Regions from separate parts of the Serratia sp. LSHTC3 genome, predicted to be linked through region 1. Evidence: predicted binding sites of a transcription regulator. Region 1 holds the regulator's gene; each other region holds the start of a gene.
The links. Region 1 encodes CRP, which controls carbon source genes, mostly activating them, when cyclic AMP is high. Its sites were predicted from a motif close to ATGTGANNNNNNTCACAT; they were not measured.
Positions count from the first base shown of each region.

Region 1 (3,508 bases):
ACCGGGTTATCGGGATGCTGCGCCGCCATTTTTTCCAGCGCCGCCAGTTCGTGGCTCATGGAGAAGCGCTTCGAATGTTGATGGTAGAGAATATCGTGCGCCACCACGCGCAGCCGGCCGGCGATCACCTGAGCGTTGCGGCGAATGATCGCTTCGGCCTGGCTCTGCTCCACCAGTTTTTGCACCTCCTCCGGCAGATGCAGGCTGACGGTGATGTGCTCCTGCAGATCCATCGCCACCTGAAAGGCGCGCTGCAGGCGCTTTTGTTCGAGGTTGTTGGCGTGCGGCAGGAAATTGAGCTGTTGGTATAAAAGGCTGATCAGATCCATCACCTTTTGTTGGCGCACCAGCAGCGGCGGCAGCGCGGTTTGCGGATCGGTGTGCTGGGTCAGCAACGAGTATTTGGCTTCGAAATAGTCAGCCAGCTCCAGATAGAGCTGGCTGAGCGTCTCGCGCATTGGCTGTTCTTTCCACAGCTTGAACCAGAACCAGGTGAATAAGCCGTACCAGACGGTGCCGATCGCGTACAGCAGCGGCGCCTGCCAGAGGGGTACCGTGCCGGCCGTGCTGAGGGCGAAAATGGCGGCCACCAGCGCCGCCGGCAACAGCCGGGCGTGCAGCGGGCTGATTTCGCCGGTGATGCCGAGCAGCAGCGCCAGGCCCAGCATCAGCGCCGGCAGCGGCACGTGCCACAGCAGTGCCTGTTGCAGCAGCACGCTGCTGAAGGCGAACAGCGAGCCGCCGACGATCAGCCGTTTAAAGAAGCGCTTATGCGGCGTGTCCAGACCGGCGATATTGCAGCAGGCGGGCACCAGAGAGAACATCAGGCCGAGCTGCAGCTGGCCTATTAACAAGCCGAACAGCACCGGCAGACACAACACCAGCGTTTGTCGCAGTGCGTAGTTGATTTCCGGGTGGTAGATCAGGCGGCGCCACATGGCAGAGAGCAGATAAAAAAACGGCGCAGACTGCGCCGTTTCTTCGGGGATTAACGGGTGCCGTAGACGACAATGGTTTTGCCGTGGGCGGAAATCAGGTTTTGATCTTCCAGCATTTTCAGAATACGGCCAACGGTTTCACGCGAGCAGCCGACGATCTGGCCGATCTCCTGACGGGTGATCTTGATCTGCATGCCGTCCGGGTGAGTCATGGCGTCAGGTTGCTTCGCCAGATTCAGCAGGGTTTGCGCGATGCGGCCGGTCACGTCCAGGAAGGCGAGGTTGCCCACTTTTTCGGAGGTGACCTGCAGGCGGCTCGCCATTTGGGCGGACAGACGCATCAGGATGTCCGGGTTCACCTGGATCAGCTGGCGGAATTTCTTGTAGGAAATTTCGGCCACTTCACAGGCGGTTTTCGCGCGAACCCAGGCGCTGCGCTCCTGGCCTTCTTCGAACAATCCGAGCTCGCCGATGAAATCCCCCTGGTTGAGGTAGGACAGGATCATCTCTTTACCTTCTTCATCCTTGATCAGCACCGCGACGGAGCCTTTCACGATGTAGTAAAGCGTTTCGGCCTTTTCACCTTGGTGAATCAGCGTACTCTTCGATGGATATTTGTGGATATGGCAATGAGACAGGAACCATTCGAGAGTAGGGTCTGTTTGCGGTTTGCCGAGAACCATTCGCTGTTATCCTCTGTTGTTATCGCTGCCTTGTGTCACAGGGGTCAGAGTTCCCTGTAAAACCCGCCTGTAGCCGCAGTTATGAGCGAGGGCTACCGGCAAGTTTTGAGGCGTGTCATAAAAATACGCTGTCGCTCTAGCATATTAACTTGCCGTAAGCGCTGCAAGCTACATTCTGTTAACATACCGGTAAAGGAGCCTTTCTCTGGGCGTTTCCCTGAAATGCAGTGTCCCGGAAAGATTTATTGCGGCTCTGTTTGTAGCACAGAGTAAGGCGGGTGTCTCGTGTTGTCTCGCTTCAGCATGATTAGCATCAGGTTACGTTGCCTGTTTCTATGCGAAAGCGTACTCTGATTTTAAGAAATCAACCGGAGTGACCAGAATGCAGGCAAGAGTTAAGTGGGTGGAAGGGTTAACGTTTTTGGGGGAATCGGCCTCCGGCCACCAGGTGCTGATGGACGGCAACGCCGGTGATAAAGCGCCCAGCCCGATGGAGATGGTGCTGATGTCGGTGGGCGGCTGCAGCGCGATCGACGTGGTATCCATCCTGCAAAAGGGGCGCAACGACGTGCGCGACTGCGAGGTGAAGCTGACCTCCGAGCGCCGCGAAGAAGCCCCGCGGTTGTTCACCCATATCAACCTGCACTTCATCGTGACCGGCCAGGATCTGACCGACAAGATCGTCGAACGTGCGGTGAACCTGTCGGCGGAGAAATACTGCTCGGTGGCGCTGATGCTCAACAAGGCCGCCACGGTAACCCACAGCTTCGAGATCCGCCAACCGGCGTAATCGAGGCGGAGCGCGGCCGGCGCCGCGCTCAACGCATTTATTCGATCTTCTTGCCTTCCAGCAACCGTTGCACCAGCGGCGCCATGATCAGCTCCATCGCCAGCCCCATTTTGCCGCCCGGCACCACTAACGTATTGATGTGCGAGATAAACGATCCCTGCAGCATCGCCAGCAAGTAGGGGAAGTCGATCTGGTCCAGCCCGCGGAAGTGGATCACCACGAAGCTTTCATCCAGTGAGGGAATGGCCTTGGCGGCGAACGGGTTGGAGGTGTCCACCGTCGGCACGCGCTGGAAGTTGATGTGGGTGCGCGAGAACTGCGGCGTAATGTAGTTGATGTAGTCTTCCATCGAGCGCACCACCGAATCCATCACCGCTTCGCGGGAGTGGCCACGTTCGCCGGTATCGCGGATCAGCTTCTGGATCCACTCCAGGTTGACGATCGGCACCACGCCGACCAGCAGATCGACGTGTTTGGCCACGTCATGGTGCTCAGTAACCACGCCGCCGTGCAGCCCCTCGTAGAACAGCACGTCGGTCGGCGCCGGCAGCGGCTCCCACGGGGTGAAGGTGCCCGGCACCTGATTGTAGGGCACCGCTTCGTCGTAGGTGTGCAGGTACTTGCGCGAACGGCCGGTGCCGTTTTTGCCGTAGTCGATAAAGCTCTGCTGCAGCAGGCCGAAGTCGTTGGCCTCGGGGCCGAAATAGCTGATGTGTCTGCCCAGATCGCGCGCCTTGCGGATCGCCGCGTCCATTTCCGGCCGGGTATAGCGGTGGAAGCTGTCGCCCTCCAGTTCGGCGGCGCGGATCTTGAGCTGCTGGAAGATTTTACGGAACGCCACGCTGGTGGTGGTGGTGCCGGCGCCGCTGGAACCGGTCACCGCGATAACGGGATGTTTGGCAGACATGATGGTTGTCACTCCGTGTTGAATGCGCCGGCGTCAGGGGATTATTGTGGCTCTTGTTGACGCTCTCTATGTCAGGAAAAAATGGCGCGCGCTGGTTTGCAATGTCCCATTGTTACCTGATTTTTTCCGTCAGTCATAGAACCGGGCGCCACTAAATTTCTTCCTGCCCGGCGCGGAATTGGCCGCGCGG
Region 1 is NZ_JBXUNP010000007.1:22,568-26,075, reverse strand. Features, by position in the region: gene AC2CGI_RS21480 (YccS/YhfK family putative transporter) at 1-938, opposite strand, end outside; gene crp (cAMP-activated global transcriptional regulator CRP) at 989-1,621, opposite strand; gene AC2CGI_RS21470 (OsmC family protein) at 2,004-2,411, shown strand; gene AC2CGI_RS21465 (phosphoribulokinase) at 2,449-3,318, opposite strand; gene AC2CGI_RS21460 (YheU family protein) at 3,470-3,508, opposite strand, start outside.

Region 2 (3,508 bases), on a different contig from region 1:
AAATGATTCTGTTATCCGGCTTTTTTGCCGCCGAGCAGGTCCAGCACTTCCTGAACGCTGGTGGTATTCGCCAGCCGCTCGATCACGCTCTCGTCATCCAGCGCGTTGGTCAGGCTGGTGATCACCTGGATATGCTCGTTGTTGCGCGCGGCGATGCCGATCACCAGACGGGCCACTTCATCCTCTTCATCGCCGAAGCGCACGCCCTGCGGGTATTGGCAGAACACCACGCCGGTACGCAGCACCCGGTCTTTGGCCTCGATGGTGCCGTGCGGCACGGCGATCGATTCGCCCAGGTAGGTGGAGGTGAGCTTTTCGCGCTCCAGCATCGCCGGCACGTATTCCGGCTCAACGTAGCCGCCCTTCACCAGTTGCTCGCCGGCGAAGCGGATCGCCTGCTCTTTGTCGCTGGCCTGCAGGTTGAGGAACACGTTGCTCTCGCTTAGCTTGAACAGCCCCGGTTCGCCGGCCTCTGCAGCCGCGTGCGCGCCGCTCTGCGGGGCCGCTGCGGCAGCGGTGTTCACCGCCAGCAAACGCTCGACCAGATCGCCATACAGCTTGCTGTCGAGGAAGTTAGTCAGCGAAATGTGCTGGGCCTGCGGCGCATGGCGCATCGCGCGCTCGGTCAGATCGCGGTGGGTGATCACCAGATCCACATCGTCCGGCAGGCTGTTGATGGCGCTGTTGGTCACCGAGATGTTCTTCAGCCCGGCGTCGGCCACTTTCTTGCGCAGTACCCCGGCGCCCATGGCGCTGGAGCCCATGCCCGCATCGCAGGCGACGATGATTTTGCGCACGGTGCTCAGATCGCCATCGACCGCCGCCGGCGCGGCCGCGCCGCCCTTGGACTGCGATTTCATCTCTTGCACGCGGCGGGTCGCGGCTTCCAGATCGTCATCCTCTTTCACCTTGGAGGTTTTCAACAGGAAAGCGGACACCACGAAGGAGACGGCAAAGGCTGCGCACACCGCCGCAATGTTGGCGAAGTAGGCGCCTTTCGGAGTCATCGCCAGCACCGCCAAAATCGACCCCGGGGAAGCCGGAGACACCAGGCCGCCGTTCAGCATCGTCAGGGTGAATACGCCGGTCATGCCGCCCAGGATCACCGCCAGCAGCAGACGCGGGTTCATCAGCACGTACGGGAAGTAGATTTCGTGGATGCCGCCCAGGAAGTGAATGATCGCCGCACCGCCGGCGGATTGCTTGGCGCTGCCGCGGCCGAAGAACATGTAGGCCATCAGCACGCCCATGCCCGGGCCTGGGTTGGCTTCGATCAGGAAGAACACCGATTTGCCGGCTTCCGTCGCCTGCTGGATGCCCAGCGGCGAGAAGATGCCGTGGTTGATGGCGTTGTTCAGGAACAGGATTTTCGCCGGTTCAACGAAGATGGACGCCAATGGCAGCAGGTTGTTCGTCACCATCACGTGCACGCCCGCCGCCAGCAGCTTGGAAAGCACCTCCACCAGCGGCCCGATGCCCAGGAAGGCCAGGATCGCCAACAGCATGCCGATGATGCCGGCGGAGAAGTTGTTCACCAGCATTTCAAAGCCGCTTTTGATCTTGCCGTCCACCCAGCGGTCGAAGTGCTTGATGGCCCAGCCGCCCAGCGGACCGGCGATCATCGCGCCGAGGAACATCGGCATGTCGGCGCCGACGATGACGCCCATGGTGGTGATGGCGCCGACCACGCCGCCGCGATCGCCGCCCACCAGCCGCCCGCCGGTATAACCGATCAGCAGCGGCAGCAGGTAGGTGATCATCGGGCCGACCAGCTTGGCTAAGGTCTCATTCGGCAGCCAGCCGGTTGGAATGAATAGCGCGGTGATAATCCCCCAGGCGATAAAGGCGCCGATGTTGGGCATCACCATGTTGCTCAGGAAGCGGCCAAAGTTTTGCACTTTAACCTTGATGTCTGGTGAAAACATAAAACACACCCCTATTGTTACGCGCTGACAATAGAGCGCGTGATTATTGTTGTGACGATCCAGCCGTGTTGCCGCTGTATGCGAAACGGACTCTATCACGCTGTTTTTGTCACGCGAACTTCACGAATTTTTTGTGACACAAGTCACACACAACACCCCAACAACCCCTCATTTATGGTGATAAAGATCACATTTATGGCGTGTAAAAAAAGCACAGTGAGAAAAAAATCGCCCAAAAACCGACAATAAAGTGATTAATGTCACATTTTTAACTTGGTTGTTTGTTTTTAAATTGTGATAAACATCACAATTTATTTTTAGCTGCAGCGCCCGAACGCGACGCTCTGTTTGATCTTCCCTGTGAGCACTCATCCCGCCGGGAACTAGCGAAGTGATGAATGAAAGAAAACTACAATGCCGAATGAATGGATTAATTGAAGTGTAGTACAGAAGCCTGCGTAATAAACCAGCAAGCTATTGGAAACGCTGAGGGGAAATAAAACAGGCCGGCAATGCCGGCCTGTAGATCGTCGTAGGCGCGTTATTGCGTCACGCTTTGAATGGCTTTCTGCGCATTCACCAGGTTCTGCTGTTTGGCCACCAGATTCGACATCATGGTGTTGTACTGCGCCACCTGCTGCGCGGTGCGGAACTGCACGCCGTTGTTGTTGAAGCTGACCTGATTGCCCTGGCTCTGCAGGAAATCGCCAACCTGCACCAGATCCTGCACAAAGCTGGCGGTGGTCGGGATTGCCGGCATCAGGGCGTTGGCTGGCGCGGTGACGATTTTGTCATAGGCCTGGTTATACACCGCCTTCAGATCGTCGGGCTGTTTCAGCGCCGTGCGGGCGGTATCCGCCTGCGACTTGGCGGACTGGATCTGCTGGCCCAGCAGGTTCAACGCCCCGACCGATTGCTGCAACGCATCGCGTTTGTTCAGATAGTCCTGTGCGGTGCGGATCTGGTTAATCTGATCCAGCGCTGGCGTCAGGCTGGCGCCGACCGACTTGGACAGCTGCTGTGAAAAGCCGACCAAAATCGCGTAATCGCCGGCATAGTTGCCGAACTTCTGCTTCTGGTCTTCGCTCAGCGTGGGGATGTTCGCCCCGCTGCGCATCACGGTATTCTGTAAGTAATCAATGAATGCTTTGCGCTGTTCCGGCTCTTTATCGCCGCAGGCGGTCAATTGCATGACCACCAACAATGCCAATACCGGTGCCAACCAACGCGCGAAACCTCTGCTCTGGATCCCTACCGCCATGTGACATAACTCCTGTTATAAACCTGCTTTTTCATTGGACTCCGCCCCTTTTTCCGCACTCCGTGCGCCTATAAGAATAGATCAACTGGCGGCGTTCCGATACGCGATTCCGTTTGCGGTGAACATTGTCTCGGCCGGAGGCGGTTGAACATCGTGCGCAAAACGCACTGAGGTTCATTGCCGTCGGCGACCGGATGCTTCAATTTCCCCAAGTCGCCCCCCAAGTCGCCCCCCAAGTCGCCCCCCAAGTCGCCAGGCGACCTTGCCTTCGCACCCAGGAAACGGAAATAAAAAAGGCGCCCGCAGGCGCCTTTTCACAGCA
Region 2 is NZ_JBXUNP010000006.1:82,253-85,760, reverse strand. Features, by position in the region: gene AC2CGI_RS20305 (PTS mannitol transporter subunit IICBA) at 12-1,925, opposite strand; gene AC2CGI_RS20300 (DUF3053 domain-containing protein) at 2,467-3,186, opposite strand.
Region 2: the regulator CRP is predicted to act here: its motif matches at 2,174-2,191, upstream of AC2CGI_RS20305 (PTS mannitol transporter subunit IICBA).

Region 3 (3,508 bases), on a different contig from region 1:
GCCTGGGATAAGGCAAAAACCTTCAATGCGCGCCAGGGCATAGCCACCACCACCGCCGAGCAGTGGCTGGCTTCTCAGGGCGGTTAATCGCCTGAGCGCCGCAGTCAGAACTGGCGCTGCATCCAGCGCACGTTCAGCCGCACCAGCGCGATGATGGCGCTGGAGAGCAGCCGCAGCCCGGCGGGCATGTCGCGGCGGCGGATGTCCAGCAGCAGCACGGTGCGCACCTGCGGGCTGTCGTTCCACACCTCGTGTTCGAAGGTATCGTCCCACAGCATGAACTCCCCCTCGTGCAGCCGGTATTCGCGGCCGTCCACTTTCAGCACCGCCGCCGGCGCGCCGTCGGCGCGTTTGGGCATGTCCAGCACCAGATAGCCGCGCAGAATGCCGCGAAACGGCCCGCGATGGGGCGGCACCTGTTTGCCGGGCGCCAGGAAGGAGAGCGAGGCGGACAGCACGTCAGGCGACGAAGCGATCAGCGCCGCCAGCGTCGGGCAGCGCGCCAGGTTGTGGGGGATGGGCTGGCCGTAGGCCTTCATGATGAACATGCGCCAGTCGCGCGCGTCGTTGGCGGAGATCGACGCCTGCTGGCTCATGATCTCGTGAAAACGGGGAATATTGTGCAGATCGTGGGCGACGGTCAGCGCCTCTTCGCGGATCTGCCGCCATTGGGCGGTGAAACGTTCGGCGTCGGGGAACAGCGCGGCGCTGTCGAGCACCGGCTTGCCCTGAATGCGGCGATCGTAAACATTGCGCAATGCGAGCACGGACCAATCATAAATCGCGGACATCATAATGACCTCGCCTCAGGAAACGCCAAAGGGACACTGCGCGCTTCTTCGGCGCGGCGCGTGGACGGCCTGGGAAGAACGGCAGGAAAAATTGGTACGCTTCAATAGATTAGCACAGCATTTTGGCAACCGTGCGTCGGTGAGCGTGTCGATGGGCGGTGAAAAAAACCACACAATTAAAGTGTGACGTATATCGCATTTAGCGGGCCGGTTGGTTAAAATATCGCGACTTGCCCGCACCTGTCCGGATTTTGTTTACCATGGAACACGCTCCCGTTTCGCGCTCAACCGCCTGGTTGCGCGTGGTTATCCTCGCCGTCTCGGCCTTTATCTTCAACACCACCGAGTTTATTCCGGTCGGTCTGCTGAGCGATATCGCCGCCAGCTTCTCGATGCAAACCGAACAGGTCGGCTTGATCATTACCATTTACGCCTGGATCGTCGCCGCCGCCTCGTTGGCGTGCATGCTGCTGACCAGCAAGATTGAGCGCCGCAAGTTGCTGATCGGCGTGTTCGTGCTGTTTATCGCCAGCCACGTGCTGACCGCCGTGGCCTGGAACTTCACCACGCTGGTCATTTCGCGCGCCGGTGTGGCGCTGGCGCACTCGGTGTTCTGGTCTATCACCGCCTCGCTGGCGATCCGCGTGGCGCCGCCAGGCAAGAAAGCCCAGGCGCTGAGCCTGCTGGCGGGCGGCACCGCGCTGGCGATGGTGCTTGGGCTGCCGCTCGGGCGGGTGGTCGGGCAGCTGCTCGGCTGGCGCATGACCTTTATCGGCATCGCGGTGTGCGCCACCCTGGCGCTGGTGCTGCTGTGGCGCCTGCTGCCAGTGCTGAAAAGCGAGCATTCCGGTTCGCTGGCCAGCGTGCCGCTGCTGTTCAAGCGCCCGGCGCTGGTGGCGCTTTACATGCTGACCATCATTGTGGTGACGGCGCACTTCACCGCCTACAGCTACATTGAGCCGTTTATCCAGACCGTGGCCGGGCTGTCGGAGAACTTCACCACGCTGATGTTGCTGCTGTTCGGCGCCGCCGGCATCGTCGGCAGCCTGCTGTTCAGCCGCTACAGCGAGCGGTTTCCTTCCGGCTTCTTCATCGGTGCCATCACGCTGCTGGCCTTGAGCCTGCTGCTGCTGTTGCCGGCGGCCGGCAGTGAAGGCCACCTGACGGTGCTGTGCATCTTCTGGGGGATGGCGATCATGGCGATCGGCCTGTCGATGCAGGCCAAAGTGCTGAGCCTGGCGCCGGACGCTACCGACGTGGCGATGGCGATTTTCTCCGGCCTGTACAACTTCGGCATCGGCAGCGGCGCGCTGCTGGGCAACCAGGTGAGCCTGCATCTGGGCATGGGCAACATCGGCTTCGTCGCCGCGCCGCTGGCGCTGATCGCCCTCGGCTGGTGCCTGTTGAGCGTCTACCGCAGCGAACGGCTGCAGCAGCACCACAGCCGTTAACCTGCCGATTCGGGATGCCGCTGCGGCATCCCGCGCTACATTTTCCTGCTATAAAACAGGCTGCTGCAGCGTTTTATGCTTAACTTTTTTTCATAGTCTGCTAATTAAAAATTTAACTCCGACGCCGCTTCGCTAGCATAGAAAGTCATCAAAAATGTTAATGCGAGGTTAATGGTGAGTGAATCTGTAGCGGCGTCGCCAATCCATGCGCGGGATTTGGCGGCCAGAATCGACGCCTTGCCCGCGTCGGCCGGCCTGTGGCGCTTTATCATTCTGCTGTCGCTGGGCGGCTTTTTCGAACTCTACGATCTGTTCCAGACTGGCTATATCAGCACTGGCCTTATCGCCGACGGCATTTTCCACACCGGCGCGCAGGGCGTTTTCGGCGTGTCGGATCAGGCGGCCTTTGCCTCCGCCACCTTTCTCGGCCTGTTCGTCGGCGCCAGCCTGCTGAGCCCGTACGCCGATCGCTTCGGCCGGCGCGCCACCTTTATGTTCGCCCTGATCTGGTATGGCACCTTCTCGCTGCTGTTGGCGTTTCAACAGCAGGCGGAATGGGTGATCTTTCTGCGTTTTCTGGTGGGCGTCGGGCTCGGCATCGAGTTGGTGACCATCGATACCTACCTGACGGAGTGGGTGCCCGCGCACTTGCGCACCCGGGCTTTCGCCTTCGCGTTCTTCGTGCAGTTTCTGTCGGTGCCGGCGGTGGCGCTGATGTCCTGGTGGCTGGTGCCGCAGACGATTTGGGGGCTGAGCGGCTGGCGCTATGTGGTGATCGCCGGCGCGCTGGCTTCGCTGGTGATTTGGCTGGTGCGCAAGGGGCTGCCGGAGTCGCCGCGCTGGCTGGTGCAACAGCGGCGCTATGCGCAGGCCCGGCAGGTGATGCGGGACATGGAGCGGCGCTGCGGCGTGGCGGCCGCGGACTTCCCGTCGCGCCCGGTGGACGATGCCGAGGGAGCGCCGCTGCGCGGCCGCTTTCGCGACATCTGGGCGCCGCAATATCGCGATCGCACGCTGATGCTGGTAGTGATGAATTTCTTTCAGGCCATCGGCTTCTTCGGCTTCGGCAACTGGCTGCCGGCGCTGCTGTCGGGCAAGGGCGCTTCGGTCACCCACAGCCTGCTGTACGCTTTCTTTATCACGCTGGCCTACCCGCTGGGCTCGCTGCTGTGCAGCTTCTACGCCGACAAGATGGAGAACAAGTGGCAGATCGTGTTGTCCTGCCTGGTGACGGTGATCTTCGGCTCGCTGTTCGCACTGCAGAAC
Region 3 is NZ_JBXUNP010000001.1:632,132-635,639, forward strand. Features, by position in the region: gene AC2CGI_RS03030 (aromatic alcohol reductase) at 1-87, shown strand, start outside; gene AC2CGI_RS03035 (aspartyl/asparaginyl beta-hydroxylase domain-containing protein) at 105-791, opposite strand; gene AC2CGI_RS03040 (sugar transporter) at 1,052-2,242, shown strand; gene AC2CGI_RS03045 (MFS transporter) at 2,414-3,508, shown strand, end outside.
Region 3: the regulator CRP is predicted to act here: its motif matches at 973-990, upstream of AC2CGI_RS03040 (sugar transporter).

Region 4 (3,508 bases), on a different contig from region 1:
GTCTTCGGAAAGCTGCGCGCGGTATGGCGGCACGTAGGCGGTCATCACCTCATCGCGCAGCCACCCCTCCCGCCAGGCCTTGGCCGCCAGCTCGTGGGAACGGTGCGCCAGCGCATCTTGCGCTTCACGGGTGATGCCGTGGCTTTTCGCCATCTGTTCGGCGGTATCGCCCATGCGCAGGCCGGTGGAATACTCCGCCACCGCCGGCGGCACCGGCATCAGATCGCGGAATTTCAGCCGGCTGAACAATTTGAGGCGCTGCGACAGCGTGCGCGCCTTGTTGACGTCCACCAACGTGCGCGCCAACGCCTTGCTGACGCCGATCGGCAAGACGGAAGAAGAGTCCGCCCCGCCGGCGATGCCGACGCTGATGCTGCCGGCCATGATGCTCTCCGCCACGTTGGCGATCGCCTGGAAGCTGGTGGCGCAGGCGCGCGACACGCTGTAGGCGTCGGTATGGACGCTCATGCCGGTGCCCAGCACGATTTCACGCGCGATGTTCGGCGCCTCGGGCATTTGCACCACCTGGCCGAACACCAACTGCTCGATAAGCTGCGGATCGATACCGCTGCGCGCCAACAGCTCGCTCACCGCCGTTTTCCCTAAATCCACCGCCGGAATGCCGTGATAGGCGGTCGCCTGTTTGGCAAAGGGGGTACGCAGTCCATTCACAATCGCAATGCGGTCACCATGACGGGTCACCAACGGCAGTGCCTTACTCATAAATGCTCCTGAAGAAAATAACGTCAGCGCAATGGGCAGAAAGAGGTCTGACCTGATGAGGTCATTGTTAACCAAACGGTTACATTTGGCAAACCGGCAGAGATCAAAACTGCGAGCAGGCGCACTTTCTATCGGGAGGGGGTACGGGAAAGTAAATCCCCGGCGCACAACAGGCGGCGCCGGGGGTAAAGCCGGGATTAACGCAGGCCGAGCTGGAAGATCAGAGTTTCCGCCTGGCAGGCGAAGGTGAAATCGGCCTCCAATTGCACGCCGCCGTCAACCGGTTTAATGCTACTGCTGATGTCACAAGGGTCGGATTCGACCGCACGCGCCTTTTCGCTCAGGGCCGCCAACATCGCCTCCGCATCGTGTTGATTACTGAACACCTGGCTGTAGGATGCGGTGCAATCGGTGTTATCCATCACGGTGCCGACATCCACGCAGCAACACGCGGCGGTTTCCTGGGCGCTGCATTTATTAATTGCATCTGACATGATTGGTTCTCCTCAAGGGCCTCGGTTATCAGCCCAAATTGCCGTTTCACTCACCGGCACAAAGCCACAAAATTCTGCAGGTATTTTACGCTTCCGCGCCGGCAATCACTAGCACTTACTTTTACTGGGTGTTTTAAGTGATGGAAATCACAAATAAAAATGAGCGACTGCTAAGGAATGGTAAGAATTTTGTTATTTACCGCTGGCTTTTTGTTAAGCAGATCTCTTTTTTGATATCAGGTTGGAAATATTTCAAAAACAAACTTGCAACATTTTCACAGGTCAGACCTATACTTCAGCCACTGGTCTGATTTGTCTGAACGATAACGGACCCTACAATCCCGCGCTCCTTGTTACTTCGTGTAACAATAGTTTAAATAATAAACACATAATGAGGTTTTGGTCATGAGCCAGAAAAACCTATTGACTAAATCAGCTCTCGCAGCTGCAGTGGCAATTATTTCTTCAAACGTGTCTGCCGCAGGATTCCAGCTGAATGAGTTCTCATCAGCTGGTTTAGGACGTTCGTATTCTGGCGAAGGCGCCATGGCGGATACGGCGGCCTCCGCAAGCCGCAACCCGGCGTTGCTGATGATGTATACCCGCCCGGAACTCTCTTTCGGCGCAGTCTTCATCGATCCGGACGTCGATATCAGTGGCCAATCCCCTTCCGGCGCCAGTCTGGATGCGAAAAACATCGCGCCGACCGCCTGGGTGCCGAACCTGCATTATGTTCACCCGATTAACGATCAATTCGCCGTAGGCGGCTCGGTCACCAGCAACTTCGGTTTGGCGACCGAATACAACGACGGTTACGCGGCGGGTTCCATGGGCGGCAAAACCGACCTGGAAACCTTGAACCTTAACCTGAGCGGCGCTTATCGCCTGAACAAGAACTTCAGCTTCGGTCTGGGCTTTGACGCCGTTTATGCCAAGGCCAAACTCGAGCGCTATGCCGGCGATCTGCCAAAACTGATCGCCGGATCGGGCCAGTTACCGCCGCAGTTGGCCGGCCCGGTTTCGCAGATCCCGGCAGATACCCAGATTTCGCACCTGAAAGGCGACGAATGGGGCTTCGGCTGGAACGCCGGTATTCTGTACGAAGTGGATGAAAACAACCGTTACGGCTTCACCTATCGCTCAGAAGTGAAAATCGACTTTGACGGCGATTACAAAAGCAGCCTGCCTTCAGCCTTCAACCCGTTGCTGGCCTCTAAAGGTCTGCCGTGGGGCACCAACGGCACCACCATTCCGGGTTCTCTGAGCCTGCACCTGCCGGAAATGTGGGAACTGTCCGGCTACAACAAAGTGGCGCCGCAGTGGGCTATCCACTACAGCCTGGCCTACACCAGCTGGAGCCAGTTCCAGGAGCTGAAAGCCACCGGCAACAACGGCCAGACGCTGTTCCAGAAGCATGAAGGCTTCAAAGACGCTTACCGCATCGCGCTGGGCACCACCTACTTCTACGACGATAACTGGACCTTCCGTACCGGTATCGCCTTCGATGACAGCCCGGTGCCTGCCCAAAACCGTTCGATCTCCATTCCGGATCAGGACCGTTTCTGGCTGAGTGCCGGTACCACCTATGCGTTCAACAAAGACGCCTCGGTTGACGTCGGCGTGTCCTACATGCACGGCCAGAAAGTCACCATCAATGAAGGTCCTTACACCTTCACCTCCGAAGGCAAGGCCTGGCTGTACGGCGCCAACTTCAACTACCGCTTCTAATCTCGCCTGAGATGGATGCCAAAGCGCCCCGCGGGGCGCTTTTTCTTTGCCTGTCGCTCGCCGCGGGCGTAAAAAAACCCGCCAGACGGCGGGTTTTCATTGGCATAAGGCCGGCGGTTACTGCGAGTCGATCTCGTCCAGATCGCCCTGAATCGCCTTGGCGTTCGGGTTCTCTTCCGGCTTGAGCGAACCGCCGTTGGCGATGAAGTCGTGGCGCTGGAAGTAAGCTTCGCGCACCATGACATAAGGATCGGAGGAGTTGCGCAGCAGGCCGTCGGAATCCAGCAGTTGAGCGCGGGTTTCGATACCCTCGACCACCCATTTGCCCGCCGACATCCAGAAAGTCAGGTAGCTCAGCATCGGATACAGCGTATCCGCAAAGTCGCCGCCGTCTTCACGCAGCGTGAAGCTGCCGTAGCCCGGCAGCATCACGTACGGACCGTAGCCCACATCGTAATGCCCCAACGTGCTGCCGAAACGGTTCGGCTCTTCGCGCGCCAGTTTCGGGTTGGCCATGCCGGCCACGTCGATCAGGCCGCCCATCCCGAGCAGGGTGTTCAGGA
Region 4 is NZ_JBXUNP010000001.1:376,529-380,036, reverse strand. Features, by position in the region: gene fadI (acetyl-CoA C-acyltransferase FadI) at 1-723, opposite strand, end outside; gene AC2CGI_RS01850 (YfcZ/YiiS family protein) at 921-1,217, opposite strand; gene fadL (long-chain fatty acid transporter FadL) at 1,623-2,945, shown strand; gene mlaA (phospholipid-binding lipoprotein MlaA) at 3,063-3,508, opposite strand, start outside.
Region 4: the regulator CRP is predicted to act here: its motif matches at 1,353-1,370, upstream of AC2CGI_RS01850 (YfcZ/YiiS family protein).